DNA from 3 places in the Desulfosporosinus meridiei DSM 13257 genome. Region 1 is predicted to be linked to each of the others. Evidence: riboswitches for the same ligand, from Rfam matches in the RefSeq annotation. Region 1 holds a riboswitch; each other region holds the start of a gene.
The links. A riboswitch is a leader RNA that binds a small molecule or an ion and turns the genes downstream of it on or off. The one in region 1 is predicted to bind molybdenum cofactor.
Positions count from the first base shown of each region.

Region 2: linked by a shared signal. The riboswitch ahead of DESMER_RS02085 (XdhC family protein) and the one ahead of moaA (GTP 3',8-cyclase MoaA) in region 1 are both predicted to bind molybdenum cofactor.
Region 3: linked by a shared signal. The riboswitch ahead of modB (molybdate ABC transporter permease subunit) and the one ahead of moaA (GTP 3',8-cyclase MoaA) in region 1 are both predicted to bind molybdenum cofactor.

Region 1 is NC_018515.1:742,562-749,628, reverse strand. It holds gene groL (chaperonin GroEL) at 1-688, opposite strand, end outside; gene groES (co-chaperone GroES) at 723-1,007, opposite strand; gene DESMER_RS03465 (NYN domain-containing protein) at 1,297-2,121, opposite strand; gene DESMER_RS03460 (DMT family transporter) at 2,315-3,247, shown strand; gene mog (molybdopterin adenylyltransferase) at 3,350-3,862, opposite strand; gene DESMER_RS03450 (MOSC domain-containing protein) at 3,862-4,296, opposite strand; gene moaC (cyclic pyranopterin monophosphate synthase MoaC) at 4,425-4,898, opposite strand; gene moaA (GTP 3',8-cyclase MoaA) at 4,902-5,873, opposite strand; molybdenum cofactor riboswitch at 5,949-6,078, opposite strand; gene fdhD (formate dehydrogenase accessory sulfurtransferase FdhD) at 6,253-7,053, shown strand; gene mobA (molybdenum cofactor guanylyltransferase) at 7,050-7,067, opposite strand, start outside.
Region 2 is NC_018515.1:446,923-451,255, forward strand. It holds gene modA (molybdate ABC transporter substrate-binding protein) at 1-674, shown strand, start outside; gene modD (ModD protein) at 740-1,594, shown strand; molybdenum cofactor riboswitch at 1,629-1,758, shown strand; gene DESMER_RS02085 (XdhC family protein) at 1,929-3,020, shown strand; gene DESMER_RS02090 (hypothetical protein) at 3,097-3,363, shown strand; gene DESMER_RS02095 (NADH-quinone oxidoreductase subunit G) at 3,462-4,333, shown strand, end outside.
Region 3 is NC_018515.1:439,601-446,667, reverse strand. It holds gene DESMER_RS02070 (sulfate/molybdate ABC transporter ATP-binding protein) at 1-1,014, opposite strand, end outside; gene modB (molybdate ABC transporter permease subunit) at 1,016-1,702, opposite strand; molybdenum cofactor riboswitch at 1,830-1,964, opposite strand; gene DESMER_RS02060 (ATP-binding cassette domain-containing protein) at 1,958-2,647, opposite strand; gene modB (molybdate ABC transporter permease subunit) at 2,640-3,332, opposite strand; gene modA (molybdate ABC transporter substrate-binding protein) at 3,420-4,232, opposite strand; gene DESMER_RS02045 (helix-turn-helix transcriptional regulator) at 4,454-5,407, shown strand; gene DESMER_RS02040 (NapC/NirT family cytochrome c) at 5,506-5,970, opposite strand; gene DESMER_RS02035 (DUF2935 domain-containing protein) at 6,261-7,067, shown strand, end outside.

The DNA of each region.
Region 1 (7,067 bases):
CTTGAATTGCACTGATTTTCTTATCAGTGATTAAAATGAAAGGATCATTGAGTACAGCTTCCATTTTTTCTGTGTCTGTAATCATATAAGCGGAAATATAACCGCGATCAAACTGCATTCCTTCAACAACTTCAAGCTCAGTGGTCATCCCTTTTGCTTCTTCAACAGTGATAACGCCGTCTTTTCCAACTTTTTCCATAGCTTGAGCAATCAGATCACCAATGGTTTTATCACTAGCGGAGATAGAGGCAACTTGAGCAATAGCTTCACTTGTTTCTACGAGTTTAGCATTAGCTTTGATGTCAGCCACAACAACTTCAACTGCTTGTTCAATTCCACGTTTAATGCCCATTGGGTTAGCACCTGCTGCAACATTCTTAAGGCCTTCACGAATAATAGCTTGGGCCAAAACTGTAGCTGTTGTTGTACCGTCTCCGGCAACATCATTGGTTTTAGTAGCAACTTCTTTGACAAGCTGAGCTCCCATATTTTCAAATGGATCTTCTAACTCAATGTCACGTGCAATGGTAACCCCATCATTAGTGATCAGGGGAGATCCGAACTTCTTATCGAGAACGACATTACGTCCTTTGGGTCCTAAAGTTACGCGAACAGCTTCAGCTAGAGCATTAACACCGCGTTCTAAAGCATGACGAGCGTCTTGATTAAAAATAATTTGCTTTGCCAACGTATATTCACTCCTTAAAAATTTTCTTATTCAATTAACCAAGAATGGCTAAAATATCGTTTTCTTTGAGGATTAAGTATTCTTCACCGTCATATTTGACTTCGGTTCCAGCATATTTTGAATAAATTACGCGGTCACCCACTTTGACCTCTAAAGCAATGCGTTCTCCTTTTTCTACTTTTCCAGGTCCAACAGCGACAATTTCACCCTCTTGTGGTTTTTCCTTAGCGGTGTCCGGCATAATGATACCGCTCTTTGTTTTTTCTTCCATCGGGAGTGCTTTAATAATTACCCGATCTGCTAGAGGTTTAATGTTCATGAAGAAAAGTCCCTCCTATTTTTTGTATTTTTTTATTAAATACTTGTTAGCACTCGACTCTATTGAGTGCTAACAATATATCTATAATAATATGCAAGGGGGTGCGGGAAAGCAACCCCCCTAATGCCGAAAAAATATGGATTTATACTCAATTCTCTCTAAAATCCTTATAATTTCTTTCGTTTTCATGCACTTGTTAATTTAAAGTGCTCAACCCCTCTCCCCTTGCGCATCTCCGTATTGTCTACCCACTATAATTGCCAGATTCAGAACCTTCTATGCATGAATTTTATTCTAAACTTAATTTTAATTGTCTCTCTGATACATTTTCATAAAGATCGCCTAATACCTCCTGAACCATTGGTTTTTTCAGATTAAGCAGGTAAATTTTAGTTTTGCCTATCCTCAAGTTTGGATCAGGGTGCTCTTTTTCTCTGAGAATATCTTCTTTAAGCATATAGCGGATAAACTCTTTCACTTGTGAGATTGAACGTCCAAGAAGTTCTGTCAATGCTGATCTGGCTTTTGTTGATGCTACGTAGGGTAACCGAGTTTGAAGTGTTCCAAGGATCTGAATTCCTTGTTCCAAATCTTGTTCAGGTTGGTACTCCGGTTCATGTTTCTCTTGCAAAATCCACTGTAAAAGGTCATCTTCTTCACAATAGGGCTGCAAAGCATGATGAACACTTCCAGAAACCCCAATCACTTTAACATCTTTACCCCAGGCTCTGATTTTCCTTAGTAATGAAAGAAAGTCTCCATCTCCTGTCAGTAATAAAAACATATCGAACGTGGAAGCTCTTGTCAGCAAGATTTCTTGTGCTTCAAGCATTAGCTCCAGATCTGCCGCATTACGGCGAATTTCAGTACTTGAATAATTATTTTTCCCATAAACATGCCTTGTAAAAACATTGGTTTTCTCAAAGCTTGTTTGGGTTCTCCAAAATTCTTCACGATCAAAGTTAGCGTATAGATAAATTGCCATTAAATAAATATCATTACGATCTGTATAAAGTTGTAAGAACTGAACTAACTGTTCCGGTGATAAGTCATACCCTCGGTCTAATAGACTAGTCCATATATTCTCATAATCCACAAAAGCTATGGCTTTCAAAATTGATCACCTCACCAGCCACTTTCTCCTATACTCTACTTTACGTAAATCCTTGGACAGACGTGACAAGCTTTGGTATCAATCCTAGTTGTTAGCAAAATCCTAAAAAGTCTAGTTTAGACCACAGGAGATTTTATGACAATGACGAACAATAACTAAAATTACATTCTGTCAGTACCGGGGGGAACAACGTTTGAAAACTTTAAGTGCAAAGGGAACAGGATTTATTTTCGGGATTTTTTCCGCCATTTTTTGGGGCACTAATGGAACTTTTTGTACATTAATGTCTAACCTTGGCATCAATACTACAAGTATCGCAATTCTCGCCCCTTCCTTTAATCTGGTCTTTTTCTCTACTCTGTTAGCTATTACTAATAAATCCGGTTTTAAAATTCCGATAAAATTCTTTGCCTTGTTATTGTTTGCCGGACTCATCTCAGCTATTACTAATACTGCATTCGTGAAGTCTGTTAATTATTTCCCGGTTGGAGTAGTTTCAACGTTAATCTTTTGCAACATATTTGTGATCATGATTATTTCGAGAATCGTATTTAAAAGCCCCATAACTCTAAAAAAAATCGGCGCTGCCATTTCTGCAATTTTCGGTATTTGTCTAGTTTTAGATGTCTTCAGCCAAGGTTTCAATCTAAACCTAAATGGAGTTATCTGGGTAATTCTAACCATACTGACATGGTCGATACTTATGACTCTTGAGAAATATTTATTAGATCAAGGAATCGATGAAAATGCAATACTGATGTATATTGCTTTATTTGCCGTAATAATCTTGTCTATTTCCAATCCACCTATAGCTCAAGTCAAAAATATTATTCAGATAGGCAATCAGACTAACGGCTATGCATTATTATTGATCTTAGGCTTTGGACTAATACCCCAAATAGGCTGTTATTCCTTATATATGAAAGGCTTGAAATACATCGAACCAAGCTACATGCAAATAATGTATTCTCTCGACCCTGTTGTTGCCAGTATTCTAGGTTTCTTGGTATTTAATCAGACAATGAAGCTTAGCAATATTTTAGGAATCTGCGTTATTATTGGAGTTGTAATCTATATTCAAATTGCGGAAAATCTGATGCCAGACAGAACGCAGGTTGTAATCTAAATTGAATTATTTAAGGTTAGATAAGTAATAGTTTATTGCAAAACAATAGAGAGATTGACATCCGTGCCAATCTCTCTATTGTTTTGGGTTCAGCCTCTATTTTTATTGATTTTGGGTTGCTTGAGATGTCGATGCACATTCACTAGCTTCTCCTTTGAGAATTTGAATCCCATGAGGTATCGCCGGTGCGATAGCAGCAAAACACTCACGCACTGCCTTAGGGCTACCTGGCATATTAATAATCAAGGTTCTCTTCCTAAGGGCTGCAATAGCCCTGCTTAACATGGCCTTTGGCGTTACCTTAAGGCTTTCCATGCGCATCACCTCAGCAATGCCAGGAACCATACGATCAGCTACAGCTAGAGTAGCTTCCGGTGTTACATCTCGAATCGAGAATCCTGTTCCACCCGTCGTGAGAATCAAATCCAAGTTGAGCTCATCTGCCCATTGGCACATGGTTGCTTCTAATTGTGCTTGGTCATCGGGAAGCACTATATACTCTACAACTTCGCCATCAATTTCCTGAACGAGCTTGCTGAGGGTAGGGCCTGAGAGATCCTCCCTTTCTCCACGCGATCCTTTATCACTGGCTGTGATTATTCCAACACGAAGCATTACTCGATCACCTCAATAATGTCTCCAACTCGAACTACTCCACCCTCCAGGAGACGAATAAAGATTCCTTCTTTAGGCATGACACAATCCCCTGCCTGATGATATATCGCACATTTTGTATGACATTCCTTACCAATTTGAGTGACTTCCCCTATGCTGGTGGCCCCAATTTTCAGCTTTGTTCCAACTGGCAGTGTAAATAGTTCTATCCCCTCAGTTGTTAAGTTCTCTGCAAAATCTCCAGGCTTCACCTTCAACCCTTTATCCTGCATTGTCTTTATGCTCTCCATGGCTAGCAGACTAACCATACGATGCCAATCTCCTCCATGCGCATCACCTTCAAGCCCAAAATTGACCTTTAAGATTCCTTCACCTACATTTTTTTTTCGCATTCCTTTTCGTTCACTTGTACAAACAGCTACAATTTTTCCCACTATAAAGCCCCCTCAACAAAATTGTTATATTGGAAACTTACGCATCTGGAGCTCTACTTCATATGCGTTGCTTGAACTAGGCATGTCTTACTTGCAATTTCTCCACCTATAATGCAAGCGATTGGCAGTTAGCCATGTATATAATGCCCGCTTTTCCCGCCTATCTTCTCCGCCAAATAAATATCTTTAATCATCATACTTTTATCAATAGCTTTGCACATATCATAGATGGTCAAGGCCGCCACACTTACAGCTGTCAATGCCTCCATTTCAACCCCGGTTTTGCCATGAACTTTCACACTTGCCTCGATGTCTATTTCACCAGGCTCCACAAATTTAAAACTAAGTTTAGCACCGGTAATCGCCAATGGATGGCACATAGGAATCAACTGGGATGTCTGCTTGGCAGCCATAATTCCAGCAACTTGAGCCACTCCCAAAACATCTCCTTTAGCAATTAAACCTGAGCGGATTCTCTCCAATGTCTCTGGCTTCATAAGTATCTTTCCCTGAGCAACGGCAACTCGTGCTGTCTCAGCTTTATCACTGACATCCACCATACGAGCGCGGCCTTCCTCATCAAAATGTGTTAAATCCTCCACTATTCACCCTCCGATCTGAGACATTACGCGTGTATCTTGCCACGCTTCGTTGTTCATATGATGCTCTGCTGGTTTATGCCATACAGCCTGAGCAAACAATTTCATAACTTCCTGGTCGGAGATACCTGACCGCAAAACTTCTCGAAAATCGACTTCATGCTTGCTGTGGAGGCATGGTCTTAATTTTCCATCCGCAGTTAAGCGCACCCGATTGCAGGTATTGCAAAAATGGCGACTTAAGGCACTAATAAAGCCTATACTTCCCTTATAACCATTGGGTCGAAAATACTCTGCAGGTCCTCCGCCGGGAATGTCCTTAATGGGAATATCATCCTCAAGTCCCAGAAGCTCCTTCATTTCTTGAATTGAGACAAAATCTGACCTATGCTCGGAGCTGACTCCAATCGGCATAAGCTCGATGAATCGAACGTGAAGCGGATATTCCTTAGCTAGGGTAAGAAAGCTCGGCAACTCATCTGTATTAAATCCCCGTACAACCACCACATTAATTTTAACTGGATTGAGGCCCGCCTCAAGGGAACGAAAAATCCCTTGAATAACTTTTGAAACGTCACCACCACGCGTGTTTTCGTAAAAACGATCTCGATCCATGGTATCCAAGCTAATATTTATGCGCTGAACCCCTGCCGACTTTATATCAAAAGCCATTTCCGGAAGTAACAATCCGTTAGTTGTTAGCATAAGATCATCTACTCCCGGTAGTTGAGCACTTTCCCGCAAAAAACCTAAAATACCCTTGCGAACTAAAGGTTCACCGCCTGTAACTCGAAAGCGCCGGAAGCCTAATTGTGTACTTATCCTCATTAATCTTAAAATTTCTTCGAAGGAAAGAATAGAGTCATGAGGCAACCATTGAACTCCTTCAGCCGGCATGCAATATTGACACCGAAGATTACAACGATCTGTGATAGAAATTCTGAGATATTCAATTCGTCTAAGATATTGATCTTGCATTATGACTCCTCTTCTCAGATTATTATTTTTAAACAACAAAAAAACCCACGGTCTGCAAACAACCGTGGGTTTAATTCCACCTGTCGACAGACTCCTTTCCAACAGGAGATATTACAGTTTCCCATAATACCCGAGTGCCTATGACACTTGTCTGGTCACCATTGCAGATGCTTTAGGTAACTCAGCTTCGGAGTAATTCAATTGTTTTTTCTTAAAGTTATAATTCGCCATTTAAAGCCAATTTCCTTTTTTAGATCTTCTTTAAATAGCTCGCTTTTTATGATTTAATTATTTTCTATTTATTATTCTATCGAAAAAACATTTAGGTTTCTTTAATAATATTGTACACTATAAGAAAGGCTATGTCCAAGGAGGATTTATGACAAATGAAACCGTTACCCATACCATTCTTAAAGCCAACGGTGAATTATTAGAATGGCTAGATGATACAGTTGTTCGAGAAATTCCCCTAACCGTTCACTATAACAGGGAGGAAATAGCAACACTATTGTGCTCTCCTTCTCAAATCGAAGAGCTTACCCTTGGTTTTTTATTTAATGAGGGATTTATCCAAGTTCCCGAGGACGTATACGAAATACGACAAGATCCTGCGAACTTCATGATTTGGGTCGAAGGCAGGCCCTGCGTTTTACAAAAAGAGCTAATGAGTAAACGATACGTTTCAGCTTGTTGTGGTAAAAGCAGAGCGTCCTTTTGCTTTGCCAATGATGCCCTGATGGTTAAACCAATAACCTCGAACTATCGTATCTCTCTTCAAGAAGCTTATAGTTACGCAAAATTCCTACAGTCATATCTCCCCCTCTTTGCAAAAACCGGAGGTATCCATAGCGGCGGAATAGGTTACCAAGGAAAAGTCCTTATGACAAGTTATGATATCGGCAGACATAATGTTTTTGATAAACTAAGTGGGGAAGCCTTTCGCAAAAGATTAAATCTTGAAAACCATGTAGTATTTTTCAGTGGTCGAGTTGCCTCTGAAATACTACTTAAGGTTGCCAAAATGAAAGCACCTATCCTTATTGCTCGAGGTGCTCCAACGGATATGGCTCTCGCGCAAGCAACTGCTCTGAATATTACAGTTCTAGGCTTTGCCAGGGAACAACGGGTAAATATTTATACTTGCAGCGAACGTATCATTTGTAACTCTAATGAATTCTAAATGGGGGTTATGGT
Region 2 (4,333 bases), 300 kb from region 1:
CCACTGCGCCAAGCTTGAAAGGTTCGCTTGAAGAAATCAAGGGGCTCTATACAGCGAAGAATGCTCAAGTCAAACTGGTTTACAATTATGGACCATCGGGATCACTTCAAAACCAAATTGAACAAGGCGCCGCTGCGGACATCTTTATCTCTCAGGGCAAACCGCAAATGGATGCCTTAGAGCAAAAAGGGCTGATTAAGCAAGGGACTAGGATAAATCTATTGGGAGACGAGCTAGTGCTGGTTGTTAATAAGAACAATACTAGGATTAAGAGTTTTGAAGATCTAACAAACGAAGAGGTCAAGAAAATAGGGATTGGTGAAGCAGAATCAGTTCCTGCGGCCAAAACAACAAAGGAAACCCTAGAGACCCTGAAATTATGGGACAAGTTACAACCAAAGTTTGTGATCGGTAAGGATTTAATGCAAATAATGACTTATGTGGAAACGGAGAATGCTGAGGCAGGTTTTGTTTGGGATACTATAGCGATCACCTCAGATAAGGTTAGGATTGTAGCGCCTGCTCCAGCTAACTCGCATAAGCCAGTGACCTTGCCGGCGGCAGTAGTTGCATCCTCTAAAAACGGTGATGAAGCCTCAAAGTTTTTAGAATACCTGCAGAGTGATGAAGCGATGAAGATCTTTGAGAAAAATGGATTTATCAGGGGGGAATAAGCTAGACCCGTTCGTTCTTTTGTGGTGTTAGGTGTGGTTACAACAGTAAAATTGGAGGTGTAAGGATGCTTTATATTAGCGATGAGACTATTGAGAGATGGATCAAAGAGGATGTTCCGTATATTGATTTGACAACCTTGACACTTGGCATAGGTGGAATGAAGGGAAGAATTTCGTTTAAGGCCAGGGAATTTACGGTTTTATCCGGGGTTGAGGAGGTATTAAGGATTTTTCGTAAACTGGGAGTAACCGAGCTGCAGTCCTTACCATCAGGTACTATCGTCAATCCAGGAGATACCTTTATAATAGCTGAAGGTTTGGCAGAAAACCTGCACATGGCCTGGAAAGTATCTCTGAATATTCTTGAATACTGTTCAGGTATTGCCACTAGAACAAAAAGGATGGTAGATAAAGCCAAGGCAATAGACCCGCATTCCACCGTCGTTGCTACCAGAAAATCATTTCCAGGCACCAAGGAGCTCTCCATCAAATCGATTATTGCTGGAGGTGCTTATCCTCATCGTTTAGGTCTATCTGAAACTATCTTAATTTTCAAGCAGCATGTCAATTTTCTGGGAGATATCCATAATCTGGCCGAGATGATTAAGGTAATCAAAGGAAAGGCCTGTGAAAAGAAAATTATCGTAGAGGTAGAAAGCATTGAGGATGCTCGCCTCTTAATCGAATCGGGTGTTGATGGATTACAATTTGATAAAGTCCCGGCCAAGGATCTAAGGATCATCGTCGCTGAAATTCACAACCTTAACCCTAATATTACGCTGCTGGGAGCGGGTGGGATTAATGAAGGGAATATTGAAGAGTATGCTCGAACAGGTATCGATGGGATTGTAACAACTTCCATGTATTTTGGTAAACCCTCTGATATTGGAGTGACGATGGAGAATATCCAAACTCCTTGATTCACTGAAGCAGAGAAGTATTTGTAAAAACTTTATAATTTACTATCTCCGAGCCGAACCACCTAAAGAGTAAATTATGGTATTTCGGCCAGGGTTTTAGCCCTCGGGCATGTCTGGAAACGGATCTGCCTTCACTATTGAAAAGGAGGTGGCGGGCCTGCAAAGGGTATATTTTGTGTGGGCTCCACTCTCTATGAGTGGAGCTATTTTTATAGATAAGATTCAGTTGAAGAACATATTGACAGAAAAGGATATCCAGGAAGTCATGAGATCCTAATTAACCGGGATTTGCTATATTGAGAAAAGAGAGGCAGGGGTTAGGGGGCAAGGTTTTATGGATAAAGATGTTTTTCTGGGGCTAGTAAGGGTATTTGACCAAAGCCTGGAGGCGGCCTTGATAACTGTGACCAGTGCCCTCGGATCGACTCCTTGCAAACCTGGGGCTAAGATGTTGGTCTACATTGACGGCACTACGACTGGTACCCTCGGCGGTGGATGCGGTGAGGATGAGGCCAGGCAGGAAGCTTTCAAGGTTATTGCGACACACACTTCAAAGATCTATTATCTAAATATGATTGCAGATGATATTCAAGAAGAGGGAATGGTTTGTGGGGGTATCATGGGTTTATTCATAGATTATTTAGGTTTTCAAAACCCCTTAAAGCAAATAAATCTTAATAAGCACTATCTCTCAGCTTTAATGAGCGACAATCCCACACTTGTAACTGTAATCGAAGCACTCGACGAACAGTTAATCGGAAAAAAGCTATTTACCAGAAGTACCGGGGATGCATTAGGGGATCTAGGCTCGGAGAAATTGAACAAAGCTGCCCTAGAGAAAGCTATGGCAGGTGGGGAAAAATTACATCCGCAGTTAATTAGTATGGATTCTGAGTTTGAGATATGTGAGCCTTCCCTGTCGAAGGCTTGCTTGCGGTTATTTATTGAGCCTCCAACAACTACTCTGCATCTGGTGATTGTAGGGGCAGGTTATATCGCCCAACCACTGGTGGCTATGGCTAAAGTTCTGGGGTACCAGGTGACAGTTTTAGATGACCGCCCAGCACTTGCTAATTCTGCCCGCCTTTGCTTGGCGGATAGGATTATTTGTGATGATCTTGAACGCGGATTAGATACTCTAAGTATCAATCCACAGACGTTCATTGTGCTTGTTACCAGAGGAACTTATTCTGACAAGGTATGTCTTCGGAAAGTGATTAACCAACCAACCAGGTATATTGGAATGACTGGCAGTTATAGAAAGGTCAAAGCCCTAAAAGCAGAGTTGGAGAAAGAAGGAATCCAGAGCGAGTCATTACAAAAATTGTATTCTCCGATTGGTTTGAAAATAAGAGCTGAGACTCCGGCAGAAATTGCTGTAGGTATTCTTGGTCAGGTAATAAAAGTACAGAAGCAGTTGGCCTGAGAAAAGCAGATAAATTGACAAATCTTAAACATTCTTATAACGAGATCAAACTAAATATCTAAGGAGGACTTCGTTGATGCAAGAACCAGCCGATTCAGTATTTAAGCTCAAGCCCGAAGGCCAAGGGTTATCACTTGTTGTTATAAATTATGATACGCAGAAAATAGTAGAATTCACGGATTTTATCATGGTAGGATTTTCAGATGAAAGGGAATATGTAGCAAATAACTGCACCCTTCAACAGGTAGCTCAAGGTCTATCAAGACTTCATGACCTCTACGACGAGCTTGTTGCTGAGGTTCAAGCCAGAGATAAGCCTAAACTTAGGATGCTTGCGAAATAGTCATGTAAAAAATAGAAATAAGCCGATATGTAACAAGCTCAAAAAAGAGTTTTAATGATGTAGTAAAATAAACAATTTATAGTTAAGGAGTGAAACACATGGAGAGCCTTACTTTAACCATCGACGGACGAAAAGTCAGTGTCCCGAAAGGTACAACTGTACTTGAGGCCTGTCGCCTGAATAATATTCCAATTCCTACCTTGTGTCATGACCCAGCGCTTACTCCCTCCGGCGCTTGCCGCTTATGTGTTGTTCAAATCGAAGGAATGCGTAATCTTTCTCCATCTTGTGCTATTCAAGCAGCTGAAGGCATGAAGGTAGAAACGCAGAATCCAAAAGTTAGGAATGCACGTAAAACAATTCTTAATCTGTTGGTCGCCAATCATCCCTTAGACTGCATGACCTGTCAAAAGCTGGGGGAATGTTCATTGGCAGACTATGCCTATGAATATGGTGTAAACGGAAAAGTTTACAATGGGGAAAAACGCCGGCTTCCCATTGATGATACAAACCCATATATCTTAAGAGATCTCAACAAATGCATATTATGCGGAAAATGTGTTGCTACTTGTGAGGAAGTAGCGGAACGCAGTGTAATTAGTTTTGCAAATCGTGGATTTGAGACTAAGATTTCAACTTTTATGGACACCGACTTAAAGGATTCGGCTTGTGTTTATTGCAATAGATGCGTAGCAATCTGTCCAGTGGGAGCTCTTGTGGATAAGAGTATGGTAGGTAAAGGCAGAGTGTGGGAGTTTACGACAGAAGAAGTAACCTGTACATTTTGCGATTACGGCTGTAAATTTGTTATTAACTCAAAACATGGCAAAGTTGTTGGGGTTATAGCAAAATCGGCTGCCAATGGCCGACCGCTTTGTCTTAAAGGGCGTATGGGCGCTGATTTTAGTTATAACCCTCACCGGACGGAGTTGCCTTTCATCAATCAAGATGGTGAGTTTATTCAAGTTAG
Region 3 (7,067 bases), 300 kb from region 1:
AGGCTTATCCTTCAACTCTAACCAAGTTTGTTTTGCTATCTCCCATTGAAGAGTACCGTGGTTCTGCTTTTGATGATCCCTTTCTGTAACTAGATATACTATCGTACGAGATGGGGTCTCGCTGGCAAATTTCAGCCAACACCTGAAGACATTATCCTCTTTTTCGTCTCGGGCAATTTCGAGCATATGGGCATGAACACCTACATGTTTGATTTGCTTTGGAATTGTACCCTTGGTCTTTAGGCGTATCCCCCATTCAAGGGCATCTAATTCAAAGGGTGATATGTATTTTGCTTGAGAAAAATTCTTACAACCAGTTAACTGGGCTGCTACAAGGGAAGGGGGACACTTGAAGACTTCCTCTTTTCCCCCTTTAGCTTCAATTTTCCCCATTGACAGCACCACTAACTGATCACAAATCCTATAAACTTCGTCCATGTTATGGGTCACAAACAGAGTAACTCCTTGATAATCCGCTAAATTATCTGTCAATTGGTTAACCACCTGGCCTCTTAGATAATCATCCAGGGCTGAAAAGGGCTCATCCAAGAGCAGCGCCTCGGGCTCAACCGCTAAAGCCCTGGCTAAAGCAACTCGCTGCTGCTGTCCTCCGGAAAGCTGATTGGGGTAGCGTTTTTCTAAGCCTTCCAGTTGAATCAACTTCACCTTTTCACTGATAATTGCCAATCTGTCCTCCCTGTTTTTATCTCCAATTCCAAAGCCAATGTTCTCCTCCACCGTCATATTAGGGAATAAAGCGTAGTTTTGAAACAAATATCCAAGTTTCCGCTTGCGACAGGGGAGATTTATTCCTTTCTTAGAGTCAAATAATGTCCTGCCGTTAAGGACAATTCTGCCCTGATCAGGAGTATCAATTCCCGCGATGCAGCGCAAGGTCATACTTTTACCTGAGCCTGAAGCGCCTAAAAGTCCAAGAATATTCTTACTCGCTTCAAAACTCACATCCAGCTCAAACCCTAGAAGCTTTTTTCGAATATCTACCAATAGTTCCATGCTATTTCCTGCCTGCTGAAATTATTAACTTACGCTGGTAATCCGTCCAATAGTTCATTAACGTCATAACAATCAGTGAAATAATAAAGATTAGTATCACCCAGAGTAAAGCCTTATTCATATCTCCACTTTCGGCAGCAAAGAAGATAGCCGCAGGGATGGTCAATGTTTTACCCGGTATGTTGCCCCCTATCATCAGTGTGGCACCAAAATCTCCCAGAGCTCGTGCAAAGGCCAAGACCATTCCTGCGGCAACTCCCGGCCAAGAGAGCGGAATTGTAATCTTCCAGAATATCTTCCACTCCGAGACACCTAGTGTGCGTGCAGCATAAATAATATTTTGATCAATCTGTTCAAAAGAACTTCTTACTGTTCGATACATTAAAGGAAAGGCCACGACTGAGGCTGCAATAACAGTAGCCTGCCAAGAGAATATGACCGTCGTTCCAATGGCTGTGAGAAATTTTCCAAGGGGCCCATTCTTACCAAACAAAACAAGCAACAAAAAGCCTAAAACAGTTGGTGGCAATACCAAGGGAAGAGTAAGGACACCGTCAATCAATCCCTTAAATTTTCCCCGATACCCTGAAACAAAACACGCTGCAGCAATACCTAAAAAGAAAGTAACAATAGTGGCCATGGTTGCAGCTCTTAAAGATATAATTAGCGGAACAAAGTCAATCTCCATCAAATCAAAAGACACATTAACCCCCTTACAGAGTTAGTCATAGTTAATAGGTTAGAAATCCTGGCCTTAGCATAGAGGCAAAACAATAGGGCTCCCCGAAAAGGGAGCCCTGAGTAAACTAGTAGCCTAGCATTACACCTGTACTCCTTTTCAAAAAGTGAAGGCATACCTGTTTCCAAGAATACCCTGAGGATCTAAAGTCCTGTCCAGCGACCGTAGACTTTGATCCTTAGGTCAGACTGGCTCGGAGATTTACTATTTAATTTTCCTAAGACTTGTTTCATTTAACTTATCTGACATCTTAATCGTCTCTTGCTTACCCCGATCCAGCTTAATAATCTGATCTCCAAGCATTTCTGCTTCCTGTGGATCATGGGTGACTAAAATGAAGGGAATCTGCCATTGGGCTTGCAGCCTAAGCAGTTCTTGTTGAAGCGTTCTTCGCGTGTCCTGATCAAGTGCTGAAAGTGGCTCATCCAGTAGTAAGAGTTCTGGCTCAGTCATTAAGGCACGAGCTAAAGCCACTCTTTGTTTTTCCCCCCCAGAAATCTGGTTGGGATAGCGCTGCCGGAGATGTTCAATCTTCAGCATTTCTAATACATTGGAAACGGTTAAAACCTTGTTAGGGCTATTATCCTTTTTGGGCATACCGTACATTACATTCTTTTCAACAGTCATGTGGGGAAAGAGAGCATAGTCCTGAAAAACATACCCTATACGCCGATTTCTGATAGGAACATTTATGCCCTCTTCAGTAGAGAAAACGGCTTTATCATTGATCTTAATCTCGCCTTGAGAAGGGGTCTGCAGGCCCGCGATGCACTGCAGGATCGTGGTTTTGCCAGCCCCGGAGGGACCGACCAAAGCAAGGATTCCGTTACTCAAAGAAATGTCTGCTTCCAGATCAAAAGAGGGCAACTTTTTTTCAAAATGTGCCTTAAGCATGATCCCCGCCCCCTTTCCTATCCTTCTGAGAGCCTTTCCCCCAACGGTTTAGCCCATAAATCACCATAAAACTAAACACTGTCATAATGATAACCAATATACTTGCTTGCCTTGTATCTCCTGATTCATTGGCAAAGTAGATAGCCAACGGCATTGTTTGAGTCTTACCCGGGATATTCCCAGCAATCATCAACGTTGCTCCAAATTCGCCCAGAGATCGGGCGAAGGCTAATACCAAGCCTGCCACAATTCCATTCCAAGCCAAAGGCAGAGTGATAGTGAAGAATATTCTTAGCTCCTTTGCCCCCAATGTACGGGCAGCCTTTTCAAGGTTGGGGTCCACATTCTCCATTGCTACCTTCACTGATTGATACATTAACGGCAAAGCGACAACGGCAGCCGCAACAACAGCTCCTGCCAAGGTAAAGACTATTCTGGTGTGGAACCATTGTTCTAACAGCTTTCCCAGAGGACCATTCTTGCCAAAAACAAAAAGCAGCATAAAACCAATAACCGAGGGCGGTAATACCAAAGGTAAGGTAATAATTGACTCGACGACATCCTTGCCCAGAAACTCCCTCTTGGCCATCAAACCAGCTAGTGGTATGGAAGTACAAGTTACAATGATAACGGCTGCGAAGGCAACTTTTAGGGACAAGATAATTGGAATAAAGCTAAAATCCATAAGGCTCACCGCACTTCGTCCAGTTTTCAGGGCTCCTGCTTAATAATTATGGGTAAGTTCTTCAGGAAGGCGATCCCCTGAACAACTTTACTTTGCTATCGACTTAAATCCGTATTGGGTAAAGATTTTCTGAGCATCCGAACTCTGTAAGTACTTTAAAAACTCTTCTGCAGCTTGTTGATTTTTGGTAGCTGAGATAATTGCCGCAGGGTAAACAATAGGCTTGTGGCTGCTCTCAGGAAGAGCCATAACAACTTTCACCTTATCTGAGCCCTGAGCATCGGATTGGTATACCAGGCCCGCGTCCACGTTGCCTGTTTCGACATAATTTAAGACTTGGGTTACATCCTTAGCCAAGACAAACTTAGGCGTTAATTGCTCCCAAAGCTTGAGGCTTGTCAAAGCTTCCTGCGCATATTTTCCGGCAGGCACAGACTCAGGAGTGCCGATACTAATTTTCCCTACATCAGCTTTAGCCAGGTCTGCTAGCGAGGTTACCTTGTTGTTTTGCTTTCCTGTAACAAGAACTAAGTCATTCCCCAGTAAATCAATTCTGCTTTCTTTAACCAGCAAATTTTTTTGCCCCAAAGCATCCATTTGAGATTTACCTGCAGAAATAAAAAGATCAGCCGGTGCACCCTGTTCAATCTGTTGTTGGAGAGTTCCTGAACTTCCAAAGTTAAAAGTAAGCTTCACTTCGGGTTTTTTCTGAGCATAGTCCTTTTGCAGTTCAGTTAGCGAATTTTGCAGACTTGCCGCAGCCGATACCATGATTTCTGTAGATTCTACCTGAGTAGTTTTTTCTGGCGATTGGGCGGGATTATTCGCATTACAACCTACACTAGATAAGATGATCAACAAACTAAAACTTAATACTAATAACCATGATATTTTTTTCACTTTCCACTCCTCCTCAAGCACTTTTTCTCGACTACTCCATTCATGTTAGGTTGTATTAGCTAATGTTGGTCAATAATAACTTCTACAACCATTCATAAACAAACAAAACCTAACAAGACTGAATTACACTGACATTATACTATGTGTTATAATACATTAGCAAGTACATTCAGCAAAGTATACAGTACATTTGCATACTTATAAGAGACAGGAGCTTAGCTATGTCCACTGATATTTCCTATACGCCCGAAGAAATTGCCAAGATCTTAAAGATTTCGAAATTTACAGTATATGAGCTGATCAAAAGAGGTGAGCTTACTGCTTATCGCATTGGTCGTAAAGTCCGTGTAGAGGGTGCTGATCTTGAGGCTTATAAGCAAAAATCTAAGGGCCTAAGCACATCTACCCCTCCTCTAGACCCCTCAGCCATTAACGAGGAATTAGTTCATCGCCATCGTTTAACCAGTGACGAAAGCTTAGTTATCTGCGGCCAAGATATTGTTTTGGACATTTTGACCCGGTATTTAGAGAAGCAATTTCCCCAGGTTCACTTCTTACGCCGCTATATCGGTAGTATTGATGGGCTGATGGCCTTATATCGCGGGTTGGCCAACGTTGTCACTGCCCATTTATGGGATAGCGATACTAACGAATACAACACCCCGTATGTACGAAGACTAATGCCTGGTCACCAAACCTGTGTCATTAACTTAGTCTATCGAATGGAAGGATTCTATGTTGCTAAGGGAAATCCCAAAAACATAACCACTTGGGGAGACTTAGTCAAACCTGAAGTTCGTTATGTAAACAGAGAAAGAGGCTCAGGGGCAAGAGTATTGTTAGATGAACAACTGAGGATCTCGGGAATTAAGCGCCAAGACATTCTTGGCTACGGAGAAGAAGAGTTAACCCACTTGGCCGTCGCCAGCAAAGTTGCCCGCGGTGAAGCAGACGTTGGTTTGGGGATTGAAAAGGTTGCTATGCAATTTGCTAATCTTGATTTTATCCCCCTTCATAAAGAACGCTATGATTTAGTAATGCGCTTGGAAGATGTGGAACGCCCACATTTCCAGGCATTAATCAGCATCTTAAGATCCTCCGCATTTCGAAATGAAGTACAGGGAATTGGAGGGTATGACATATCTCAAATGGGTGAGATCATCGCAGAAGTCTAGTAAAAATTTTACGATGTCTCTTCAATCCTAATCTCCGAACGCGAAAGTCTTGCTCCATGATCTACTGGTTTCTAAATTACTATCATTTTCCGTTGTGACTATTCAAACCTCTCGTCTACCATAAGGCCATTCTTATGCCCCGTATCTCTATGGCAATTGTTGCAGCCTACACCATTCTTAATATGTTTGGCATGCCCTTTAGGCATGGGAGGTGCCTCTAATTCCGGCTTAAAATCACCTAAATGGCAAGTAATACAATTCGACTCATAAACCACGGCTTTCATTGGGAATGAGTAGTCACCCTTAATATGTATTCCAATATCTCTAACACCACGAGCAGTGAAATCCATTCTACGAAAAATTCCTCTATTTTCATGGCATGACCGGCAGTCCACACTGCTGTGAGGGGACTTTTTCCATGACACTGCATAGGGTTCCACTTCATGACATCTTAGACATGTCAATGGATTACCAAACCAAGAATAGCTTACTCTATAAACTGTATATAATAGTACTATTACTACAAGTCCAGTAAGCATTAAGCCCTTATTGGCAGATTTCATTAATAATCACCTTTTTCTTTATCAACTTATGAATTAGGATTCTCATTTCTTAAGTAACCATACAATGATTAAGATATTTTTCAATAAGCTTCGTCTACAGATAGGTCAGGCGACAATTTCCATACTTCCCGAAAAATCCCAATTGATTAAGAAATAGGGCTTGGTCAAAAACAATTTGACCAAGCCCTATTTCCATTGAACAATCGACGCAGGGTATTGCTTATCTCATGGTATAACTCATTTATGGGCGAATATCATTAACTAGCAATGGTTAAAGAGGAGGTTTTTCCATGAGCTCTGGCTATATCACATCTGCTTTATATGAGCACCGTTTTTGGTTACAGGTTCTTGGGGATCATTCCCGTTTCATCTATAAAGCCTTAAGCCCTTCAGAAAAGGAGGAAATCAGCCGGGCACTTTACTTTATTCAGGAATTTGATAATTTACTCACTCAAACCCGGCAGAATTTAAATAGGGAGGAACTAAGTAGTATCAATCAACTTATTTGGCAGCGAGTTCAACAATTAAAAGAGTTTAAATTGCATTTGATTCAGAGACATCTCACAGGTCAAATCGGATTATCTCTCCCTCCTTCATTTATAAGCCATATGGTCAATGAGCTAGAAGAGTATCTATTAGTGTTAGGCTTTCTGCTCAAGGGGGAAGATGTTCCGTTACTCCATCCTACTCACTATCATTTGTTGTGGCTGCTTGATGCCATCGGACATGCTAACTCAATTGCAACCACTCTCGACGCTGTCGAAAAATCCTTACGAATGCAAGGTCAGCGATTTACTAGAGATTTTGAATCGTCTTATCAGAAAGCTATTGAAATGGTTGGCCTTGCGAGATCATTAAAGAATTTTCCAGAGTTAGCTGAGTTCAATCATGAAGCAGCAAGCCAGATCCAACAGTTTAATCAATTTTTGATACAGCTGCAAGAAATGCTCCTTAGTAATACTGCGTTAGGTATCATTGACCCTTTAATACCAGATCACATGCTGCGAGAGGAATGCTACTATTTAATAAAACTTTCCTGTGTTTCCGATGTTAAGAGTCCTCCCTGCGACCCGGGAAAGCCGAGAATCTCGGAAAAG